DNA from 4 places in the Vibrio sp. T3Y01 genome. Region 1 is predicted to be linked to each of the others. Evidence: predicted binding sites of a transcription regulator. Region 1 holds the regulator's gene; each other region holds the start of a gene.

What was found. Region 1 encodes CRP, which controls carbon source genes, mostly activating them, when cyclic AMP is high. Its sites were predicted from a motif close to TGTGANNNNNNTCACA; they were not measured.
Region 2: deoD (purine-nucleoside phosphorylase) is a predicted target of CRP. The motif match lies at 2,275-2,290, and genes of this name have one in related genera.
Region 3: cdd (cytidine deaminase) is a predicted target of CRP. The motif match lies at 2,585-2,600, and genes of this name have one in related genera.
Region 4: recB (exodeoxyribonuclease V subunit beta) is a predicted target of CRP. The motif match lies at 2,954-2,969, and genes of this name have one in related genera.

The regions. Positions count from the first base shown of each region.
Region 1 covers NZ_VTXJ01000033.1:16,395-21,885, forward strand. The annotation lists gene F0232_RS23685 (YheU family protein) at 1-126, shown strand, start outside; gene F0232_RS23690 (phosphoribulokinase) at 204-1,073, shown strand; gene crp (cAMP-activated global transcriptional regulator CRP) at 1,314-1,946, shown strand; gene F0232_RS23700 (DUF1338 domain-containing protein) at 2,074-2,865, opposite strand; gene astD (succinylglutamate-semialdehyde dehydrogenase) at 3,081-4,538, opposite strand; gene astA (arginine N-succinyltransferase) at 4,578-5,491, opposite strand, start outside.
Region 2 covers NZ_VTXJ01000001.1:109,109-114,599, reverse strand. The annotation lists gene F0232_RS00515 (DEAD/DEAH box helicase) at 1-278, opposite strand, end outside; gene F0232_RS00510 (Lpp/OprI family alanine-zipper lipoprotein) at 640-906, shown strand; gene F0232_RS00505 (L,D-transpeptidase family protein) at 1,063-2,058, opposite strand; gene deoD (purine-nucleoside phosphorylase) at 2,407-3,117, shown strand; gene F0232_RS00495 (hypothetical protein) at 3,200-4,669, shown strand; gene F0232_RS00490 (hypothetical protein) at 4,856-5,491, shown strand, end outside.
Region 3 covers NZ_VTXJ01000008.1:121,358-126,848, reverse strand. The annotation lists gene F0232_RS11050 (thiopurine S-methyltransferase) at 1-157, shown strand, start outside; gene purT (formate-dependent phosphoribosylglycinamide formyltransferase) at 250-1,425, opposite strand; gene cdd (cytidine deaminase) at 1,593-2,480, opposite strand; gene F0232_RS11035 (LrgB family protein) at 2,757-3,434, opposite strand; gene F0232_RS11030 (CidA/LrgA family protein) at 3,437-3,808, opposite strand; gene sbcB (exodeoxyribonuclease I) at 3,833-5,257, opposite strand.
Region 4 covers NZ_VTXJ01000020.1:39,539-45,029, forward strand. The annotation lists gene recC (exodeoxyribonuclease V subunit gamma) at 1-2,672, shown strand, start outside; gene recB (exodeoxyribonuclease V subunit beta) at 3,066-5,491, shown strand, end outside.

The DNA of each region.
Region 1 (5,491 bases):
GACGTTGAGATTTCCCTACAAAACAAAATTGATCAAGTGAAACATCAATTAGCTTCAGGTGAGGCCAACATTGTATTTTCCGAACTGCACGAGACCGTTGATATCCAGCTCACAAAACGCTTCTAAGCTGCGTTGAGAAAAGAGCCGTGTTATAGTGGAAAACGATTGCTAACAAGTAAGTTACTCATAAGACAAGGGTTGTCATGTCCGCTAAACATCCAATTATTGCGGTGACGGGTTCCTCAGGAGCCGGCACCACCACCACCTCAGAAGCCTTCCGCAAAATGTTCAATATGATGGACGTGAAGGCCGCTTGGGTTGAAGGGGATAGTTTCCACCGCTTCACTCGACCAGAGATGGACGTCGAGATCCGTAAGGCGCGCGAGCAAGGTAAGCACATCAGCTACTTTGGTCCACAAGCCAACGACTTCGGGGCCTTAGAAGAGTTTTTCCGTAAATACGGAAATGAAGGTACTGGCCAAGTACGTAGTTACCTACATACGTTTGACGAAGCTGTCCCTTATAATCAAATGCCGGGCACCTTTACGCCATGGCAAGATATCCCTGAAAATTCAGACGTGATGTTTTACGAAGGCCTGCATGGTGGCGTGGTTGATGGCGACATCAACGTATCTCAACACGTCGATCTGCTGATCGGCATGGTCCCTATCGTAAACCTAGAGTGGATTCAAAAATTCGTTCGTGACACTCGCGATCGTGGCCACTCTCGAGAAGCGGTAATGGACTCTATTGTACGTTCAATGGATGATTACCTTAACTACATTACCCCGCAGTTTTCACGTACACATATCAACTTTCAGCGTGTTCCAACCGTAGATACATCGAACCCACTCAACGCCAAAGGGATTCCAAGTTTAGACGAAAGCTTCGTAGTTATACGTTTGCGTGGTATCAAAAACGTCGATTTCCCTTACCTTTTGGCAATGATTGATGGCTCATTTATGTCTCGTCATAACACGCTAGTTGTGCCAGGAGGCAAGATGAGTTTTGCTATGGAGCTCATTGTAAGGCCAATCCTACAACAACTCATCGAAACCGGAAAAATAGGTTAACAAAACGACGTTCTGGTTGATTACTTTTCATACCGTGATCATGTGCACAATTTTGCGTAAAAAATCGTAGCTTGGTCACGATTAAAATCAAGAAATAGTACCTGAAAAAGGATACTATTCTTAAACGAAACACAAGATAGCTTGCAGCGCTCATCGAGTGCTCTTATCCTAAGAAGTCAATTCAGGCTTAGCTAAAATACGGAAAGCGGCAAGCATACCCTGCAGAGGAAGTGAGATATTATGGTTCTAGGTAAACCTCAAACCGATCCAACATTAGAGTGGTTCCTTTCACACTGTCATATTCATAAGTACCCTTCAAAAAGTACTTTGATTCATGCTGGTGAAAAGGCAGAAACCTTGTACTACATCGTTAAAGGTTCTGTGGCAGTTCTTATCAAAGACGAAGAAGGTAAGGAAATGATTCTTTCTTACCTAAACCAAGGCGACTTCATCGGTGAGCTAGGCTTGTTCGAAGAAGACCAAGAGCGTACTGCTTGGGTTCGTGCTAAATCTCCTTGTGAAGTAGCTGAAATTTCTTTCAAGAAATTCCGTCAACTTATCCAAGTGAACCCAGACATCCTAATGCGTCTTTCAGCGCAAATGGCAAGCCGCCTACAAGTAACTAGCCAAAAGGTTGGTGACTTAGCGTTCCTTGACGTAACAGGTCGTATCGCTCAAACGCTACTAAACCTAGCGAAACAGCCAGATGCAATGACTCACCCTGACGGCATGCAAATCAAGATCACTCGTCAAGAGATTGGCCAAATCGTTGGTTGTTCTCGTGAGACAGTAGGTCGTATCTTGAAGATGCTAGAAGAGCAGAACCTAATTTCTGCACACGGTAAAACTATCGTGGTATACGGCACTCGTTAATCTCGATTAACTGAGTCAAAAATATCAAAGCCACCAAATGCGAATTTGGTGGCTTTTTTATTACCTAAAGATCTAGAGTAGATGAGAAATCGCATCTCTAGGGCAAAGCCCGTACTTGTATCTTTCTTTAACCGTTGGTGCTTTCGAAGATCTTATCCGCCGATGCCGCAACAAAACCGGTGTAAAGCTCACCATTGGCCATTGGATAGCGCTTAGCGAACTCATAGAAGCCACCAGGAATCATCTCATTGCCTTCAACAAATGCCACTGGCACTTTGTCTGCCATTGTTGATGATTGCTCTAATAACACCTCTGGAGAGCCTTTTACCTCACCACCAGATGCGTTAATCGTAAAGCCAGCATCACTTAGGTAGTCATTTACTGCTTGTACTTCATCGAACTTGTTCAGTTGATTGACACTAACCGTGAAGTGGTTAGCACCGTAACCGTGAGCGGCTAACCAAGAAGCGTATTCGCTCTCTTTTGCTAACAGTTGGAAATCAGCGAAGCTCAAGTCCCAAAGGCGGCCACCAAATAGGAATTCATGCCCCTCTAACTTACTTGCATCAACCTGCTCAACCAATTTGGCAACGATCTGCTGTAATTCACTAGAACACTCTTCTACCTTCAACTCACTGATGAACACTTTCGGTTGTTTTGGATCTGGGTGTTCGTAGTGTTTAGCCACTAGCTTCTTGCTTTCAAACAGGTAATCGCCACATGCCTTATAACCTAACTCAAGGAAAGGTTTGGCTAATGTTTCGATACCAAGAGGAGCAACATTAAAAGTACGCAATGCAATGTGATCGTTGATCAGCGCTTCATCTTCTTTTAGCAAATGATGTACTTTCTCTGCGGATGGACAAAGCCTGTGAATGTAATCGTCCCATAGAGATTTAAAGAGTAGATCGGGCGTCATGGTGACTCCTTGTCAGAGGTTCTAGCAAGCTAGTAATTTGGATTAGAAAGGGAGAGACTGAGACACAAAGTCAGCAGCCATCAGCCTGTGACATACTTGTTCTATTATTATCTACCGCCCAATCTTGACGCTGAGCGTGGTTAAAACAAGGAAGCGATACGCTGCTTCCTTATTTCATAACTAATGAATGAGCCTTAGCTCAATATCAATCTAAACTACAGCTCGATACCTGGGCTAAACGTAGCTGGCAGTTGAGTTTCACCACCTTCCATTGAAGCCATTGGGTAAGCACAGTAATCTGCCGCATAGTAAGCACTTGGGCGTAGGTTGCCAGAAGCACCCGGACCACCAAATGGTGCATCACCACTTGCGCCTGTGAGTTGGCGGTTGCGGTTAACAATACCCGCACGGATATGGTCAACGAAGTATTCCCACTCAGAATCGTCTGTCGATACTAAACCTGCTGACAAACCAAAGCGTGTGTCGTTAGCTAATTCAACCGCTTGCTCTAGCGACTGATAACGAACCACTTGTAGCAATGGGCCGAAGTACTCTTCATCTGGCAGTTCAGCAATATTGGTTGCATCTATAATGCCTGGAGAAACAAACGCCGCTTCGCCTGCTTTTGCCTCTACTAGGCTGACACCACCTAACGATTGCAGGTTAGCTTGTGCGTCTAGAATAAACTTAGCGGCAGCTTCAGAGATTTGAGGCCCCATGAAAGGTGCAGGTTCAGCGAATGGCTGATCAACACGAATCTTTTGCGTCGCTGCGACCAGTTTGTCGAGTAGCAGATCACCCTTCTCGCCAACAGGAACATACAGGCGACGAGCACATGTACAACGTTGACCAGCACTGATGAACGCTGATTGGATAATGGTGTATACCGTTGCGTCTGCGTCACCGTATTGGTCACTGATCACCATAGGGTTATTACCACCCATCTCTAGTGCCAGCATCTTGCCCGGTTGACCCGCGAATTGACGATGCAGGATATGACCCGTATTAGCACTACCCGTGAATAGCACGCCATCAAGACCTTTAGCATCTGCTAGTGCGATGCCTGTCTCTTTAGCACCTTGCACTAGGTTGATTACGCCAGCAGGAAGACCCGCTTCTTGCCATAGCTTCATTGCGAACTCACCTGTCCAAGGCGTCTGCTCTGAAGGTTTGAATACCACTGTATTTCCCGATAGCAATGCAGGAACAATATGACCATTTGGTAGGTGGCCAGGGAAGTTGTAAGGACCAAATACCGCCATCACGCCCAATGGACGGTGACGAAGTACAATTTGGTTACCAGCCGCTTCACGTGATGCTTCCCCGGTACGCTCGTGATAAGCACGAATAGAGATAGCGATCTTGCCCGCCATTGCGCCCGCTTCAGTACGAGTTTCCCAAATAGGTTTACCCGTCTCTTTTGCGATAATTTGCGCGATCTCTTCGCTGTTCTCTTTTACTTTTTCCGCGAACTTCAACACGATCGCTTCACGCTCAGCAAAGCTCAGTTTTTTCCAAACTAGGAACGCTTCGCGAGCCGCTGCCACTGCAGATTCAACCTGTGCCGGTGTTGCGCTATCACCCTGCCACACTACTTCATTGTTGTATGGGCTTACTGATGTCATGGCATCACCTTGACCTGCTACCCATTGTCCTGCTATCCACTGAGTCATACTTCTATCCTTAAAATCTTCGACAGATAATCGCCGCTCTTATTGAGCCAACATGCGAACGAATTCGCCTTCTTTTACTTCAAGAGCGCTTGCTACTTCAGATGATAAAATCACTGTGTCGCTTGCTTGGTCATACGCACCTTTCGCGGCCACTGCGCGGAAGTTCTCAAATGAGGTATTACCAATTAGGAAGTCTTTAGAGCTAGAGTGCTCTGCAATTTGAACCTGTGCTCGAATAGAGTGACGTACAGATTCGATGTTTCTTAAATCACACTCGACCGTTGGTCCCGCATCAAAGATGTCGACATAACCACGATTCGTGAAACCTTCACGTTCCAACAGTTTCAATGCTGGGCGGGTGTTATCGTGCACTTGACCAATCACCGCCTGAGCTTCTTCACTCAATAGGTTTACATAGATTGGCAGTTTCGGCATAAGGTCCGCGATGAAGCCTTTCTTACCAATACCCGTTAGGTAATCGGCTAGTGTGAAATCAATTGAGAAGAAGTGCTCTTGCAACCACTTCCAGAATGGCGAGTTGCCTTCTGCATCTGATACACCACGCATCTCAGCAAAGATCGTTTTTGAGAAACGCTCTGGGTGCTCAGCCATCAGTAGGAAACGACACTTAGACATCAGTCGACCGTTTAAGCCTTTGCGGTAATCAGGACGTAAGAACAGCGTACAAATTTCGCTGCAGCCTGTGTAGTTATTACCAAACGTCAACAGCTTAACCACGTTATTCACTTTAAGGCGCTGTGAAGAATGAACCACTTTACTGATGTGGTACGAGTAAAAAGGCACATCCCAGCCAATGGAAGCTTCGATACCCGTTGTACCAGCAACTTCGCCAGTTTCAGCGTCGAAACCCACCATTAGATAGCCTTCATCACCGGGTTCGGTCACGTCTGCTTTCGCAAAGCTGTATTCAGAATGGGTAATTCGGTTAGTTA
Region 2 (5,491 bases), on a different contig from region 1:
AATTCACCGTAAACTTGCTTAGCCAGCTCACGAGTAGGAGCCAAAATTACACCACGAGGATCACGAGCAGAAAACGCTTTGGTTTTTAATGCCTTGTGAATCATTGGCAGAACAAACGCCAATGTCTTGCCTGAACCCGTTTTTGATGAAGCCAATAGATCCTTACCGGCAATAGCAACAGGGATCGCTTTCGATTGGATCTCTGTCGCTTTCTTAAAGTCGTAATGTTTTAAGTTCTTCAGTAAGCGGTTATCTAAGCCTAAATCTTTAAAGTGCAAAGGACTCTCCAGTCATGATGGTATTGAATAAAATTATTTTAACGCGACATGATACCGCGAAAATGCTTTATAAGGATAGAGATCACAGAAAATTTATCCCTACTAACAAAGTTGTCTAGAACATTGTATGCGTTGCTAGCAAAGGGTTAGCCCCATTCAATCGACGAAAAAGTCCTTCAAAAGCGGCCATCTCATAAGTGAGACAGAACGTGATGCTTAGCTAATTCCCTCAAAAATTTAGCAATTTCTTTAGTTATTGTTTTTGCAGTTAAAAAATTAGTCGCTACAATCATTAATGAAGCGACTATATGATAAAGAATGTATAGCGCATTTTTTGATGGTAAATAAGCAAGGAGTTCTTATGAATAAGACGTTAATCGCAGCTGCAGCCTCAGTTTTCATTCTAGCTGGTTGTTCTTCAGAGCCAGAAGAAGCTGCAGTATCAGAAATGGATCAACTAACTAACCAAGTCGCTCAACTAACAAGCGAAGTTGAAGCTCTTAAGAGTGACAAAGCAGCAGCAGAAATGAAAGCTCAAGAAGCTTCTGCAGCCGCTATGGCAGCAAAAGAAGAAGCGGATCGTGCTAACGACCGTATCGACAACATCGCTGAGTCTTACACTAAATAGTTTGATATCTAAGCGCGATTAAGCTGTAGATTAAATAAGTCGCAAAAAGCAGTATATAGAAAGCACCACCTCTTAACGGATGTGGTGCTTTTATTTGGGGAAAACTAAATAGGTTAAAAGAAGAAAGTAAACCGACTCTCAACAAAAGCCTACGAGTTAAAATTCAATCACAGGAGGTGCGATTTCAACAGGCACACCATTTTGAGCAAAGATAACCGCTTTGGCTTTTGAGTTTGGTAGATCGGCATCTTCAAGCCACCATTTCAACTCTACCGGGATTTGTAGTGATTTTTTAGAACCATCACTTCGAGTCAATGGCTCATGCGCTTCAACAAACACACTTCTATCTGGCTCTAATGAAACCTTGATCGGCTCATTAATAATGGTCACTTGCTCACCACGGTTTACCTGTTCAAAAAGCCACTCTATATCTTTAGGCTCCATTCGGATACAACCTGAGCTAACACGCAGACCGATACCAAAGTCTTTGTTAGTACCGTGTATAAGATAATCCCCCGCACCATAAGCAAGTCGCAATGCATATTCTCCCAATGGGTTTTCTGGCCCAGCTGGAACCACCCTAGGTAATTCGATCCCTTTCTCTAGATACTCTTCACGGATTGACTTCGGTGGTGTCCAGGTCGGGTTGGGTCTTTTTTGACTTATCTTGGTGATCATTTCTGGCGTATCACGTCCTACTCGACCAATGCCGACAGGGAATACGTGCACCTGGTTCTTCTCGGGCTCAAAGTAATACAGCCTTAACTCGGCAAGGTTAATCACAATTCCTTTTCTTGGGGTGTCCGGCAGAATCAAACGACTAGGGATACTCAGTACATAGCCTTCAGCAGGAAGGAAAGGATCAACGCCTTTATTTGCCGCCATTAACGAGAGAAAACCAATATCGTATTGCTTTGCAATGTTCGCTAGCGTTTCACCTGCTGCGACTTCGTGCTGTTGTATTCGACCTACAATGCGACTCTCTTCAGGAGGCAGTTCAAAGGTCGCCGCAGACACCCACGACGACACCATCCCAGCAGCAATCAAAGTACCTTTCACTGCAAACGTAGTTGCTCTCAATGCAAACGAAACGCTCTTGCGTATTTTTGTTGTCATGGAGTACAAAAGCGTCGAGTTAGCGCAATACAACATACAATTCCTTGGTTTACTGTCCTTATCAAAGTTTAGATTATCGTTGATTAAACGTCTCTACAACGAATTGTTACTTCAAACCCCATATGCAATCGATCTTTAATTTGAGTTTTTTCTTTAAATCACCTTCAATTATTCCACACAAAATCGATTGCCTTTAAGATTTCAACATATTTAGTTATCAATATTAATAAAACGATAATAGCAGAGCCATTTTGTGACTAGGGTCTCATGGAGCCTCGTTTTAACTCGCTAATATTGCCTCAACAAAACGAATTCAATTCAACAGAATCGGTAATTGATTAAATCCTGTTCCTATAATTACCGTTTAAACTTTGGAGAACGACCATGGCTACACCTCATATTAACGCTCAAGCTGGTGATTTCGCAGAAACAGTACTGATGCCGGGTGACCCGCTTCGCGCAAAATACATTGCTGAAACATTCCTTGATGACGTGAAGCAAGTTTGTGACGTTCGCAACATGTTCGGTTACACAGGCACTTACAAAGGTAAGAAAGTTTCTGTAATGGGCCACGGTATGGGTATCCCATCATGCTGCATTTACGTGCACGAGCTAATTGCTGAGTACGGTGTAAAGAACGTAATTCGCGTAGGTAGCTGTGGCGCAGTACGTGACGACGTTAAATTGATGGACGTTGTTATCGGTATGGGTGCTTCAACAGACTCAAAAGTAAACCGTATTCGTTTCAACAACCACGACTTCGCGGCAATCGCTGATTTCGGTCTTCTAGAAGAAGCAGTAAACCAAGCACGTGCACAAGAAGTTCCAGTTAAAGTTGGTAACGTATTCTCTGCAGACCTTTTCTACACTCCAGAAGCTGACCTTTTCGAAAAAATGGAAAAGCTAGGCATCCTAGGTGTTGATATGGAAGCGGCTGGTATCTACGGCGTTGCTGCAGACCTTGGTGCTAAAGCACTGACTATCCTAACAGTATCTGACCACATCATCCGTGGCGAGAAACTAAGCTCTGAAGAGCGTCAAAAATCTTTCAACGACATGATGAAAGTTGCTCTAGAGACTGCAATCAACATCTAACGATTTGATAAGAGATACATTGAAAGGCGTTACCCCGCAGCCAAGTTCACTTGGCTGCTCAAATAATCCCGAGGGGGAGATCGTGTCTAACGACAAGCTGCCAAAAGATGCGGATGGTTTGCAACTCAACTTTTGTAAAACATTGGCGTGTGACAACTTTGGCTTGAGCGATGCAAAACGTTATGTTTTGCAACACGCGAACCCTAAGCGTCCAGCGATGGTTTGTCGTGAATGTGGAGCTTTCCCCCCCTTACTTAACAATCGTGAAGTGTTAAGCGAACTTCATCGCCTAAGACAACTTCATAGCGATGGGCTCCCTGCTTGTCGTAATGACGATTGCGATAACTTCGGCTTATCGGTTCATACCCATAAACATCTTTATCATGCCTTCGGCTACAGTGGCGACAGGCAGCGTTATCGATGCAAAGACTGCCAATCAACCTTTGTTGACAAGTGGTCTGGTTCCAATAAAAAACTTCAGTTTCAAGAGAACCTCATGGGCTTACTGTTCATGGGCTATTCCGTACGTGAAATCTGCCGAAAACTAGAGATCAACCCAAAGACTTTCTATGACCATGTTGACCATATCGCGAGCCGATGCCGTCGCAAATTAGCGATGATCGATGCACGATGGGTAAATCATGCCAAAGACTATCAGTTCGCTTCCCATTATCAGCGCTTACAACCACAAAGTAGCAACGGAGTGGTTTGGATAGCGACGGGTGAGGCGCATTCTGGCTATATCCTTTGCCAACACGTGAATTACTCACAAAATGAAGAGCCATCAGGGAATGTCGATCACAACCCTTATGATGATGTGGCGCGCTTTGTATCTAAAGAGCACTCTTCAGAAGCGAATCTTGAACTGCCTCAGCGATCAGACAAACTCAAAGAGCGTATTGAACAGCAATACCAAGTCATTTTGGCAAGAGGCAATGTTGAAGACCCGATGGGTAACCTCACAACGTTTAGCTACCCTTCGAAAGGGGCGCTCATTCGACCGCCTTATACGTCTTATGCTCACTTCCTGCATGTGCTTGATATGTGTGATGAGAACAAACACGTTGCGATCTATATGCCACAAGATCCATTACTAAGATCTGCCGCCCTGAGCGTATGTTTGCCGCGTATCCAGAGTCAAAATATTGACCTTATGTATGTAGAAGAAGACGCAGGTTGGCAAGACGATCAAAGTTTTGAAAAGATCGATATCGTTCACATGAGTTGGTGGCGCGATCGCTGGGCTATTGCCAATCAAGGTGATAAGCAGAAAGGTATCTGCTACCTAACAGGCAGTAATCCGGAGCCAAAACAGTGGTTTAATACCGCATCAATTCAACAAACCAAGTTTTATCAAGAGCGTTTTCAGGTGCTTTTTGATAGCTTTATCAATGAACCAAGACGTAAGCTTCGTCCAGGCGGCATTCTTCCATTACTCGACATATTCAGGGCTTGGCACAATCTGTGCTACCAAGATAAGCAAGGACTCACTGCAGCGCAGCGCTTAGGCGTAGCAGAGCACCCATTGACGTTAAAGCAACTACTTTCATAAAAACAAGCGCTCTAGATAATTATTCGGGAACTCATTGATTTTAAAGTAACAACATGAGGCATCCCCCATAATTGGAAAAGATTCATGTTCCTTTAGTGCTCTGAGAAAGATAATTGGTGCTTATCCTAAACCACACTCTTATAATGATTGTGTTATCAATATGTTCGATAATTATGGATCTAAGCCTTGGACAAAAATCAGTACCTTCTTGAAACAGAACTAGAACAACTCAAAACTCGCGTCGACTCTGAACCATTGGTGATCCTAGAGATTGCACAACAATGCCTCGTCAGATCCGAACAAGTTCTGTTTGAAGAAGGCGCGATTCAGTCGCTAATGTTGATGGCGAGATGTTGCTGGAACCTAATGGATTACCAAAAAGGGTTAAAGTACATCAAGGAAGCCTATAAGCGACAAAGCCGCTTAGATACCGATCTTTTTCTGCCCGAAATCCTCCATTTACACGCGCTCCAGTTCTGGGGACAAGCCAAGTACTACTCTGCACAACAGTTCTGGATCAATGCGTTAGAACAATCAGCACTGGTCGATGAGGTCGAGATTCAAATCGAATGCCTCATTGGCCTTGGCAACATCTGGCGAATGACTCACGAATATAAGCTGGCTCGTTCTACACACCAGCTTGCCGTTAAAGTAGCCAACAACAGCCGTATCGGTTGGTTAGAAGGTAAAGCAAGAATCCTTCTCGCATGGGATTACTACCTACTCAACAACTATGTTGAAATGCTGTCAGTATTAGATGGTGCAGAGGAAGCGTTAAAAGAACATAAAGACAACACTTGGCACGCAGAGGTATGGGACTTC
Region 3 (5,491 bases), on a different contig from region 1:
GTTTAGCGTACCTAAACTAGAAATCGATCAGTTGTTTGCGGGTTACAAGATTACGTTATTGAATCAAGACATTGCAGACCAAGAGCACCCTAAGATTGCTAAGAAAGGTTTGTCTCGATTCAGTGAGGAAGTGTACTTGATTGAGTCGGAAGTCTAAGCTCAGTTTGCTTTCGAAAAGATAACACCAATGAAAAAACGGGCGCATGGCCCGTCTTTTTGATCGTTAAGACTTCATGTGTGAAAGCCTAATTAGTAAATCACTTTAACTTTAGATGCGCTGGTGATTGCATCTTCAATCGCGGTTTCTGTGCTCTTACGGCGTGTTAGTGCAACACCAAGGCGACGACGACCATCGATGTCTGGCTTACCAAACAGGCGAACTTGTGTTTGTGGTGCATCTAGCGCTTCCGCAAGGCCTTCAAAACGGATGTTCGTTGATGTGCCTTGTCCAAGGATTACTGCAGACGCACATGGGCCATACTGAGTAATTGATTTGATTGGCATACCTGTAAATGCACGTACGTGCAGCGCGAATTCTGATGAGTCTTGAGACATCAAAGTCACTAAGCCAGTATCGTGTGGGCGAGGGGATACTTCGTTGAAGATCACATGGTCACCTTTAACGAACAACTCTACGCCAAAGATACCATGACCGCCTAAAGCATTAACCACTTGCTCTGCTGTGTATTGCGCGGCTTTAAGTGCGTTGTCTGACATCACTTGTGGCTGCCATGATTCGCGGTAATCACCATCTTCTTGGCGGTGGCCGATAGGTGCACAGAAATGGACACCGTCGACGGCGCGAACGGTTAGAAGAGTGATCTCGTAATCAAAGTCGATGAAACCTTCAACGATTACACGCCCCGCACCAGTGCGTCCGCCTTCTTGTGCGTAATCCCAAGACTTCTGGATATCTTCTTCGGTTTTGATAACGCTCTGGCCTTTGCCTGAAGAACTCATTACTGGTTTCACAACGCAAGGCATACCGACAAATTCAACCGCGGCAGCGAAATCTTCAAAGGTGTCTGCAAAGCGGTAAGGCGACGTGCTTAGCTTGAGTTCTTCTGCTGCAAGACGACGAATACCTTCACGGTTCATCGTTAGCTTAGTGGCGTTAGCTGTTGGAACGACATTCAAGCCTTGAGCTTCAAGCTCGACCAACTTGCTGGTGGCGATAGCCTCAATTTCAGGCACCACGTAATCTGGTTTTTCTAGTTCAATGATGGCTTGAAGTGCATCGCCATCTAACATGTCTAATACATGGCTGCGATGCGCAACTTGCATAGCCGGCGCATCTGCATAACGGTCACAAGCAATAACTTCTAAACCTAAACGTTGGCACTCGATAGCCACTTCTTTGCCAAGTTCACCTGAACCTAATAGAAGTACACGAGTAGCATTTTCACGAGTAGCAGTACCAAACATAGAAATTCCTTCCGATCTTTTGAACGATTGATTGAAAACTGGGTGATCATACTTATTTAAACGACAAAAGCAAACGTTTGCGTAAGTTGTGGTGCTAATTACAAGCATAAAAAAAGCAGCCCTATAAAAATGGGCTGCTTATTTAAAAGGTTGTTAATTAGATGTACTTAGATTGCTAAGTAAGTCACTGGAATGTCAGGATTAATCGCTTCTAATGTAGATTGCGTATCCGCTAGGTGACTGATACTACCCTCGGCGATTTCAACCAATGCTGCACTTTCAATTTGTTCAAAATCGAAGCCCGCAAGTTTTAGTTGAATCAGCGCAACTTGTAGCGGTGGAAGGCTAGGGTTGAATGCTGCGTTTTCAGCGTAAGCACCAGTAAAGATCTCACCAGTTGTGAGCTGTAGTGACACACCACTTAAATTTTTGGTGTATGGTGCATGGCTGCGGTTAAGGGCTGCTAATGCTTCAACTACGATAGGAGTGGTCTCTTCCGTCGTGTACTTATGATCAAGTTCAGACATCAAGCCTGTTGTTACACCAAGATCAGATGGTCCAAATGAATCAGGCAGGTACTCTTGTAGTGACATTTCATCACGCTGTGGAAGCTGAACTTTAAGCTCTTTCGCTGTAGTCAACTCATTCATAAATTGACGACAGTGACCACAAGGGCTGAAGTTAATTGTGATGTCCGAGATGCCTCGCTCGCCTTTCATCCAAGCGTGGCTGATTGCAGATTGCTCTGCGTGTACGGTTTGGCCAAGTTGCGCACCCGCGATTTCAAGGTTTGCACCAAAGTACAAAGTACCAGACAAACCACGCACGATCGCGCCAACGTAAAAGTCAGATAGCGGAGCGTATGAATACGCTGCAGCAAAAGGAAGTAGTGCGATGCGTAGTTCGTCATCCGCTAAGCCGCTTGCTTGACGCAGGCTAGAGAACTGTTCTGGAGACAATGTCGCGTCAAAGTTGTCTGCTAATACGATGTCACTTAAAAGCGCTTTCATTGATGATGGAGCACTTTCCAGCGCCAGGGTAATACGACTGTTCATGTTGAATCCTTAATTGACCTTAGGCTTTAAGTTTATGCAATGCTCAGGAATTTTCTGTGATAAAGATCACCATTGCATTGTTGTTGTTACATTGGTTTGCATAATTAGAGTGAGGTCACACTTGAAATCGATTGCAAGGACCATTTTTACAGCTGATATCGCACTTATTGTTCAAAATCACCGGTGATTAGCTGAATAAATGGCAATAAAAAGCCCAAGCAAACACTGATATTGACAGGGTTAGGCTTGGGCTAAATCGGGCTTTGAGCGTCTAGGCTAGGAATAGAACCAGACCACCATGCCAAACACGCTAGGTGCGATGATTGAGGTGATAACGCCACAAAGTACTAAGGCCAGTGAACTGAAAGCCGCATCTTCTTGGTTCTTTTCGGCACAAGTCGCCGTACCTAACGCGTGAGAAACCGTGCCCATGGTTAAACCCCTGGCAATAGGGCTCTTAATGCCAATTAGATTGTAGATAGGGTAAGCAAAAATTGCCCCGAATAAACCAACGATGAGAACCAGTATTGCAGCAATAGCCGCTTCACCACCAAGATGGCTTGATACTTCCATTGCAATGGGTGTGGTGACTGATTTGCCCAATAGACTCGCAATCAAACTTAGGTCAGCTTTGAAAGCGACGGCAATCATTGCCGCTGTGGTCATCGACATCACACTACCCAGTGTGCATGCAAAGGTTATGATTCGCCAGTTAGCTCGAATTTGAGGTAGCTGCTCATATAAAGGATAAGCTAGGGCGACAACCGCTGGCTGAAGCATGTACGTAATCCAAGTATTGTCTGCGTAGTAGGTCTCGAACGGGACTTTCAAGAACGTCAGAATTGGAATGATGATGCCAATGCTTATTAAAAGCGGGTTGCATAGCGGGGAATTCACTTTCTGACTTACCCAACGAGCAAACAGAAACACCACAATAGTTAATAGAATCCACATGATTATTTACCTCTCGCTAGCAAGCGGTCTAAGAACCATGACAAAGATACTAATACGATGAGTGTGCCGCCCACCGCGCTTGCCATAATCGGCAGTGCGTTAGCGATAAGCATGTCAAAATGTTCCATAAGCCCGACACTGATCGGGACAAACAGTAAAATCATCAAACGAATAATTAGGCTGGCACCAGGTTGTACCCAGTGCGCAGGCACAATACCTATCACCATGGCAGTAAACAAAATCAACATGCCAAAAATACTGCCAGGGATTGAGGTGTCTAAGTATTGCTGTAACGCGTTGCCTGCAGTGAGAGCACCTATGATTAAGGTGAAGGAGATTAAGCAGTAAACGAGTTTGATCAATCTTTCTTTCAAGGTTTTACATCTCTCGATAATGGGTTAACTAGCTAGCTTTTCTACGTATTGATACACCGCTTTCAAGATAGCCATTTTCTTTTCGTCGCTTTCATGTTCATGTGCGAGGTTTTCTAGGTTGAGCATGTATTCTTCTAAGCGGCTTTCGTAAAACTCACGACAATGGTTTGCCCACTTAAGTTGTTCAGATTCGTCTAGCGTCCATGGGAAGTGGCGAGCGCGGTAACGGAACAGCAAAGGCTTAATACGTTCGTCACTGAAGGTGATATCCAACGCTGCTAAGTTATTTGGATCAGTCTCGCGGATGATGTTCATCGCGGTCTTATCTGCTGGAGAGAAGAAGCCATCGTAAAGTTGGGTATCTACATCGTCGCTCTTTTCATACTCACGTTCCTGTGAATATAAGCCAATCAATTTTTCACGAATTTCTGGGTGTTCGCGTAGGATCGCTAGGTTCTTCAAACACTGCTGGCGGTCGATACCAATGGTTTCGGCATTTTCAGCAGTTAATGTTTTTGCCGGCGCTAGAATAGGGCACTTGTTGAGTTGAACCAGCTTAATTGGCACTGGTAGCTCGTCTTCATTCAGGTCGCTGCGTTTGGTGTAAAGCCTTTCTCTAAGCTCATCAGTCTCTAGCTCAAGCAGAGGGCTAGGATCTTTTGCCAAGTCCACCACGATAACCGCGTTTTGATTGGTTGGATGCCAAGCCATAGGAACAATCCAGCTTGTGTAATTGCAGTCACGACCAAACATGCCTGACACATGCATGAGAGGTGTCATGTTTACGATGTCGACTAATTCGTTCAACTTGCGCTTGTGACGCATGTTGTAGAGATAATCAAACATCTTAGGTTGTGCGGTTTTCAGCTTTTTCGCTAGTTCGATAGTCGCGATAACATCCGCCATCGCATCGTGCGCGTTTTCATGTTCTATGCCGTTTGCCACAGATAGATGTTCCAGTTTGAAGCTTGGGAAACCTTCTTCGTTTTCTGGCCACACAATACCGTCAGGGCGCAGAGCGTGTACGGCACGCATCACGTCTAATAGATCCCAACGAGAGTTACCGTTTTGCCAGCTCCATGCATATGGGTCAATGAAGTTACGGTAACAGGTGTATCGCGTTACTTCGTCATCGAATCGAATACTGTTGTAACCAAGGCTTGTGGTGTTCGGTTTTGCAAGCTCAGCATGTATCTTGGCGATGAACTCAGGTTCCGGTAGGCCTTGAGACATGGCTTTTTGTGGAGTGATGCGAGTGATCAGTGCGGCTTCAGGTGCAGGTAGATAATCAGCAGGAGGTTGGCAGTAGATGACCAATGGCTCACCAATAATATTGAAATCTTGGTCGGTACGAACGCCGGCAAACTGACTTGGACGATCTTTTGCTGGGCTCACGCCCCATGTTTCGTAATCGAAAAAGAAGTAGGTTGGCTGATTATCTGAACTCATTGAATTTCCTGAACAGTCTACGGGTAATCGTGTACTGTGGCTGAAGGTTAGTTTTGTTCAGTATCTGATAGTATGCGGTACGCGTGCAACCCAGATCACAAATAAATTGTAGGAAAGTGCTGCATTCCTATTCAATCAGACTGCGATCGAGGACTTGGTATCTTAGTTTGCTTATTTATTGGCAAGATCAACCAACAAAGTGGTGTGACAAAGCGCTCGAAGGGGACACCATTT
Region 4 (5,491 bases), on a different contig from region 1:
AGCAACGTAAAAAACTCGCTTTGTCTAACAATATGCTCTCATCAGCTGGCTCGTCTTCCCTAATGGAAGGGGGGAAATATGAAGTGCATGATGAACTACATATTGATAATGCCATTGGAAATAACTTATTAGCTTCGATGGGAAAATTAGGACGAGATAACTTACTTTTGCTTTCTGAGGGAGATACTGAGGAGTATCAATTTTTTATTGATGTAGAGCGAGATGGCTTACTGCATCAAATTCAAAGAGATATCCTTGAATTGGAAGAGCATCGCAATGATGAAATTTTAGACTCCAGCAACCATAAACAAGTGGTTGAGCTGGGCGATCGTTCATTGACGGTACATGCTTGTCACAGCCCAATGCGTGAGGTTGAAGTTCTTCATGATCAGTTGTTAGCAATGTTTGACGCTGACCCGACATTAAAGCCACGCGATATCATCGTGATGGTGGCAGATATCAATGCCTACAGCCCTGCGATTCAGGCGGTATTTGGTAATGCTCCGGGTGAGCGTTATATCCCTTACTCGATCTCGGATAGAACGGCAGACCAAGAGAGCCCAATTCTGACCGCGTTCATGCAGTTGGTCGCGCTACCGAACACGCGTTGTCTAGCTTCTGAACTTCTAGAGCTATTAGAAATCCCAGCGATGATGGCACGCTTCGGTATTGATGAATTTCAATTTGAACAAGCTAAGCAGTGGGTTGAAGAAGCGGGTATCCGTTGGGGTGTTGACTCTTCTACCGCAACGGAATTTGATCTACCTGCAACCGAGCAAAATACTTGGCTATTTGGTATTCAGCGCATGCTCTTAGGTTATGCGATGTCGGATTCTGCAGGTTTGTTTGAAACTGAACACTCTCCGATTGCTGCTTATAACGAAGTTCAAGGCATTAACGCCGAACTTGCTGGTAAGTTAGCGCACTTTATTGATCGTATTGCCCATTACCGTCAACGCCTTGCTGAGACGCAATCCATCGATATGTGGCGTGAAACCTTGCTGCAAATGATTGATGATTTCTTCGCCGTTGAGCTAGAAGGCGAGGTGGTGCTTAAGTCGATTCGTGATGCACTTTCTCAACTCAATGAACAGCTTGATGATGCCTTGTACGAACAAGAGCTATCGCCAAGCATTATCTATCAGTACTTGAATAATAAACTGTCGGGCGCGCGTATCAGTCAGCGTTTCTTAGCGGGGCAAGTGAACTTCTGTACCCTGATGCCGATGCGTTCCATCCCGTTCAAAACTGTTTGTCTGTTAGGCATGAATGACGGTGTTTACCCACGCTCAATGCCGCCAGAAGGTTTTGACCTAATGAACGGACGCACTCGTCCCGGTGACCGTTCTCGTCGTGATGATGACCGTTACCTATTCTTAGAGGCGATGTTGTCGGCGCAAGAGTGTTTATACATCAGTTATGTCGGACGCTCGATTCAAGATAATACTGAGCGAGTACCGTCGGTATTGGTTTCTGAGTTGATTGAGTACTGCCACCAGAACTACTGCCTAAGTGCAGATCAAGCGTTACCAAGTGATGATTCTGGTATCAATCTGACTCAAGCGATCAGCTTTGAGCACACCATGACTCCGTTCAGCCCGGCAGCTTTTACACAAGGTGATGAAAGCCATGTATTGAGCTACGCCAAAGAGTGGCTTCCTGCGGCTAACCGTTCTGGTGAACGCAGTGGTGAATTCAATCGCGCGTTGGATGACTACTTGCTTGGCGCGACTTATCCGTTAGAACTCGATTTGGTTGAGCTACAGCGTTTCTGGCGCTTGCCAGTGCAATACTTCTTTAATCGCCGCTTAAAGGTAGTGTTTGAGCCACCGCTTCCGGTAATGGAAGACGACGAGCCGTTCGTGCTTAATGGCTTAGAAAGCTTCCAGCTTAAAGATGCGCTGCTGCAGGTACTGTTGGATCACCCAGAAGGAGCAGATGAAGCGGTTCGCTTGTTTGTTTCTGAGCAAAAAGCCCAAGGTCGATTGCCGGTTGGTGCTTTTGGTGATATCGAGTTTGAAACCAACCGTGTTCAAGCAGAAGACTTAGCCAAAGAGATTCGATTTGTAAGTGGGCAGCCACAGCAAGATCTTGAGGTAAATATTGAATTTGACGTGCTAGGTGAAGGCAAACCGGTTCGTTTGATGGGCTGGCTTACTCAAAACTATCAATCGGGTTTAGTGCGTTTTCGTAGTGGCAAAATACGCTCTCAAGATTACTTGGCCGCGTGGATCGATCACTTGTGTTGCGCAGTGATGGGCCACGGCAAAACGACTCATATTATTGGCTATGACAGAAAAGAAGGCGTGGTTCACCAAACGCTACAGCCTATTGGCGATGCGCAGCAGGCGAAGAGTTTGTTGGCGGAGTTAGTACGACTGTTCTATCAAGGTATGACTGCACCACTGCCTTACTTCCCAAAAACCGCATTGGCCGGCGTTGAAGCGGGCTTTAGCCGTGGTAAATGGGTCGATGATGAAGAGAAGTCACTTAAGAAAATGGCCGATACTTTTAATGACAGCTTCGCTTTCACTGGCGAGGGTCGAGATACCTACATCTCGCGTATTTGGCCTAAATGGGACGATGAGCTGGCTGCTGAGTCGCGAATGTATTCGACGCTTGTGTTACAGGCGGCAAGGTTGGCGGCTGCCGATCTGGAAGATCAGGAGTAAGTGGCTGTGATCGACAAGATCAATCGCGGGTTCGCTGAATTAATGAATGACAGAAGAGAGTCGCTGGTAAGCGTTTGGAGTGTCTGCTTTCCTGGAGAAAGGAAGCAAGGTACAGGAAATAAAGTGGCCGCCAGTAAATCATTATTAGTGTAGGGCGTTCGCTGTACGGCCACAGGTCAGAGGGACCATTATTCTGTGGTTCTAAGTAGGCAATGAGTATAAAACTCGAATCGCGCTCCTGAACTCGTGGGCGAATAGTAGCGAGGCGATCCGAATTGATCCGTGAGAGAGATCGCACTAACTATTAACAAATCAGCGTAGGACGTAAATTGAATGACGTTTTCCACGCTAGGTCACATTTGTAACAACATATTTATCAGAAGGCAGTAAGGCATGACGACCACAAGCAGTGTTCAGGTAATTGCTCCACAAACACTCAACACCATGACGTTTCCACTTCATGGTGCGCGTTTAATTGAAGCATCGGCGGGTACAGGTAAAACATTTACCATCGCTGGCTTGTACTTACGCCTACTGCTCGGACACGGCACGGCAGCACCACAAGGTGAGCTCGCGGAAGCTACCCGACATCACGAGCCGCTCACTGTAGATCAAATCCTGGTCGTGACTTTTACCGAAGCGGCAACCGCAGAGCTACGAGATCGTATCCGTGCTCGAATCCATGATGCGCGCATTGCGTTTGCTCGTGGGCAAAGTGATGACCCAGTGATTGCTCCTTTGCTGCAAGCAATCGAAGACCACGCTGGCGCTGCGAAAACACTGCTCAATGCCGAAAGGCAAATGGACGAAGCCGCGGTATACACCATTCACGGCTTCTGTCAGCGTATGTTGACTCAAAATGCCTTCGAGTCTGGCAGCCGCTTTGATAATGAGTTTGTGACTGATGAAAGCCATCTTAAAGCGCAAGTGGTAGCCGACTACTGGCGTAAGCAGTTTTACCCGTTACCTATTCAACTGGCTGGTGAGGTTCGTAATATCTGGGGTTCACCGGCTGCATTATTAGCAGACGTCAATCGTTATCTGACGGGCTCTCCATTGAAGCTAACCGTCGACGCGATGTCGGGGGATTTGCAAACTCTGCACAACCAAAACCTAGATAAAGTGAAGCAACTTAAAGCGCTGTGGTGTGAGTCTGAAGCGGACTTTTTGGCTTTGATCTCTGCTTCGGATGTGAACAAACGTAGCTACACCAAGAAGTCTCTGCCGACATGGTTAGAAGCGGTGACAGCATGGGCGCAGAGCGACACTCATGATTATCAATATCCAGACAAGTTAGAAAAGTTCTCTCAAGCTACGTTAATCGAAAAAACACCGAAAGGTACCGCACCTCAGCATGCAGTTTTCGAAGCGATTGAGGATTTCTTAAATCACCCGGCTGACTTGAAAGCTCCGTTATTAGCGCATGCGATTACTCATTGTCGAACTATGCTAGCCAAGGCAAAACAGCAGAAGCAGTGGTTATCATTTGATGATCTACTGACTCAGTTATCTGCGTCGATCGATGTCGATGAGCAGTCATTGCTGGTGGAAAGAATTCGCACCTTATACCCAGTGGCGATGATCGATGAATTCCAAGATACCGATCCGCTGCAGTACAGTATTTTTAGCCGAATCTACCTCGATAACCCGCAGTGTGGTCTGTTTATGATCGGTGACCCGAAGCAGGCTATCTACGGTTTCCGTGGCGCGGATATCTTTACCTACATTAAGGCAAGAAACCAAGTTAGTGCTCACTATACGTTAGGGACTAACTGGCGTTCGAGTGCAGATATGGTCAGCGCAGTAAACCAAGTGTTTATGAATTCGGATAGCCCGTTTATCTACGATCAAGACATTCCATTTTTGCCCGTTGCTGCCAGTCCATCTGCTGACAAGCGCCAATGGGTGATGAATGGCCAGACTCAACATGCACTGACCTTTTGGCTGCAAGAGGCTGAAGACAAGCCATTGCCGAAAGGTGAATATCACAAGGCAATGGCAGAAGCGACAGCGAGTCAAATTCAAACTATTCTGACCGCTTCTCAAAATCAACAAGCCTATTTTGATAATGGCAAAAAACAGCATGCCGTGAATGCGGGTGATATTGCTGTCTTGGTTCGAACCGGCAGTGAAGGTCGTCTGATCAAGAACGCGCTGTCTGAGCAAGGCATTGCAAGTGTGTATTTGTCTAACAGAGACAGTGTATTAACCAGCTTGGTTGCGCAAGATATTCAACGCCTTCTGCAAGCGGTGCTGACACCAGAAAACGACCGAGCATTGCGCGCGAGTCTAGCCTCCGAGTTATTTGCTCTAGATGCGGCTTCATTGGATGAACTCAACAACGATGAAGTGGTGTGGGAAAACGTGGTTAACGAGTTTCGTGAGTATCGTAAGTTGTGGCTACAGCGTGGCGTGCTACCAATGCTTCGTAGCGTGATCAGCAAGCGACATCTCGCGGAACGCTTGCTGGAAGAAGAAAATGGTGAGCGCTCACTTACCGATTTAATGCACATTGGCGAATTGCTGCAACAAGCAAGGCAGGAGCTCGATAGTGATTATGGTTTGTTGCGTTGGTTGGCAGAAGCGATTTCCGATGCTCAAAATGGTTTAGGCGGCAGTGAGGATGACATTCAGCGTCTTGAGTCAGAGAGAAACTTGGTTCAAATCGTTACCATTCATAAGTCGAAAGGTTTGGAATATGACTTAGTATTCCTACCATTTGTTACGAGTTACCGAGAAGCGAGCGAAGGCAAATTCTACGATCATGATTCAGATACCACGGTACTGGATATTACAGGTGGTGATAGTGCCTTAGCCCA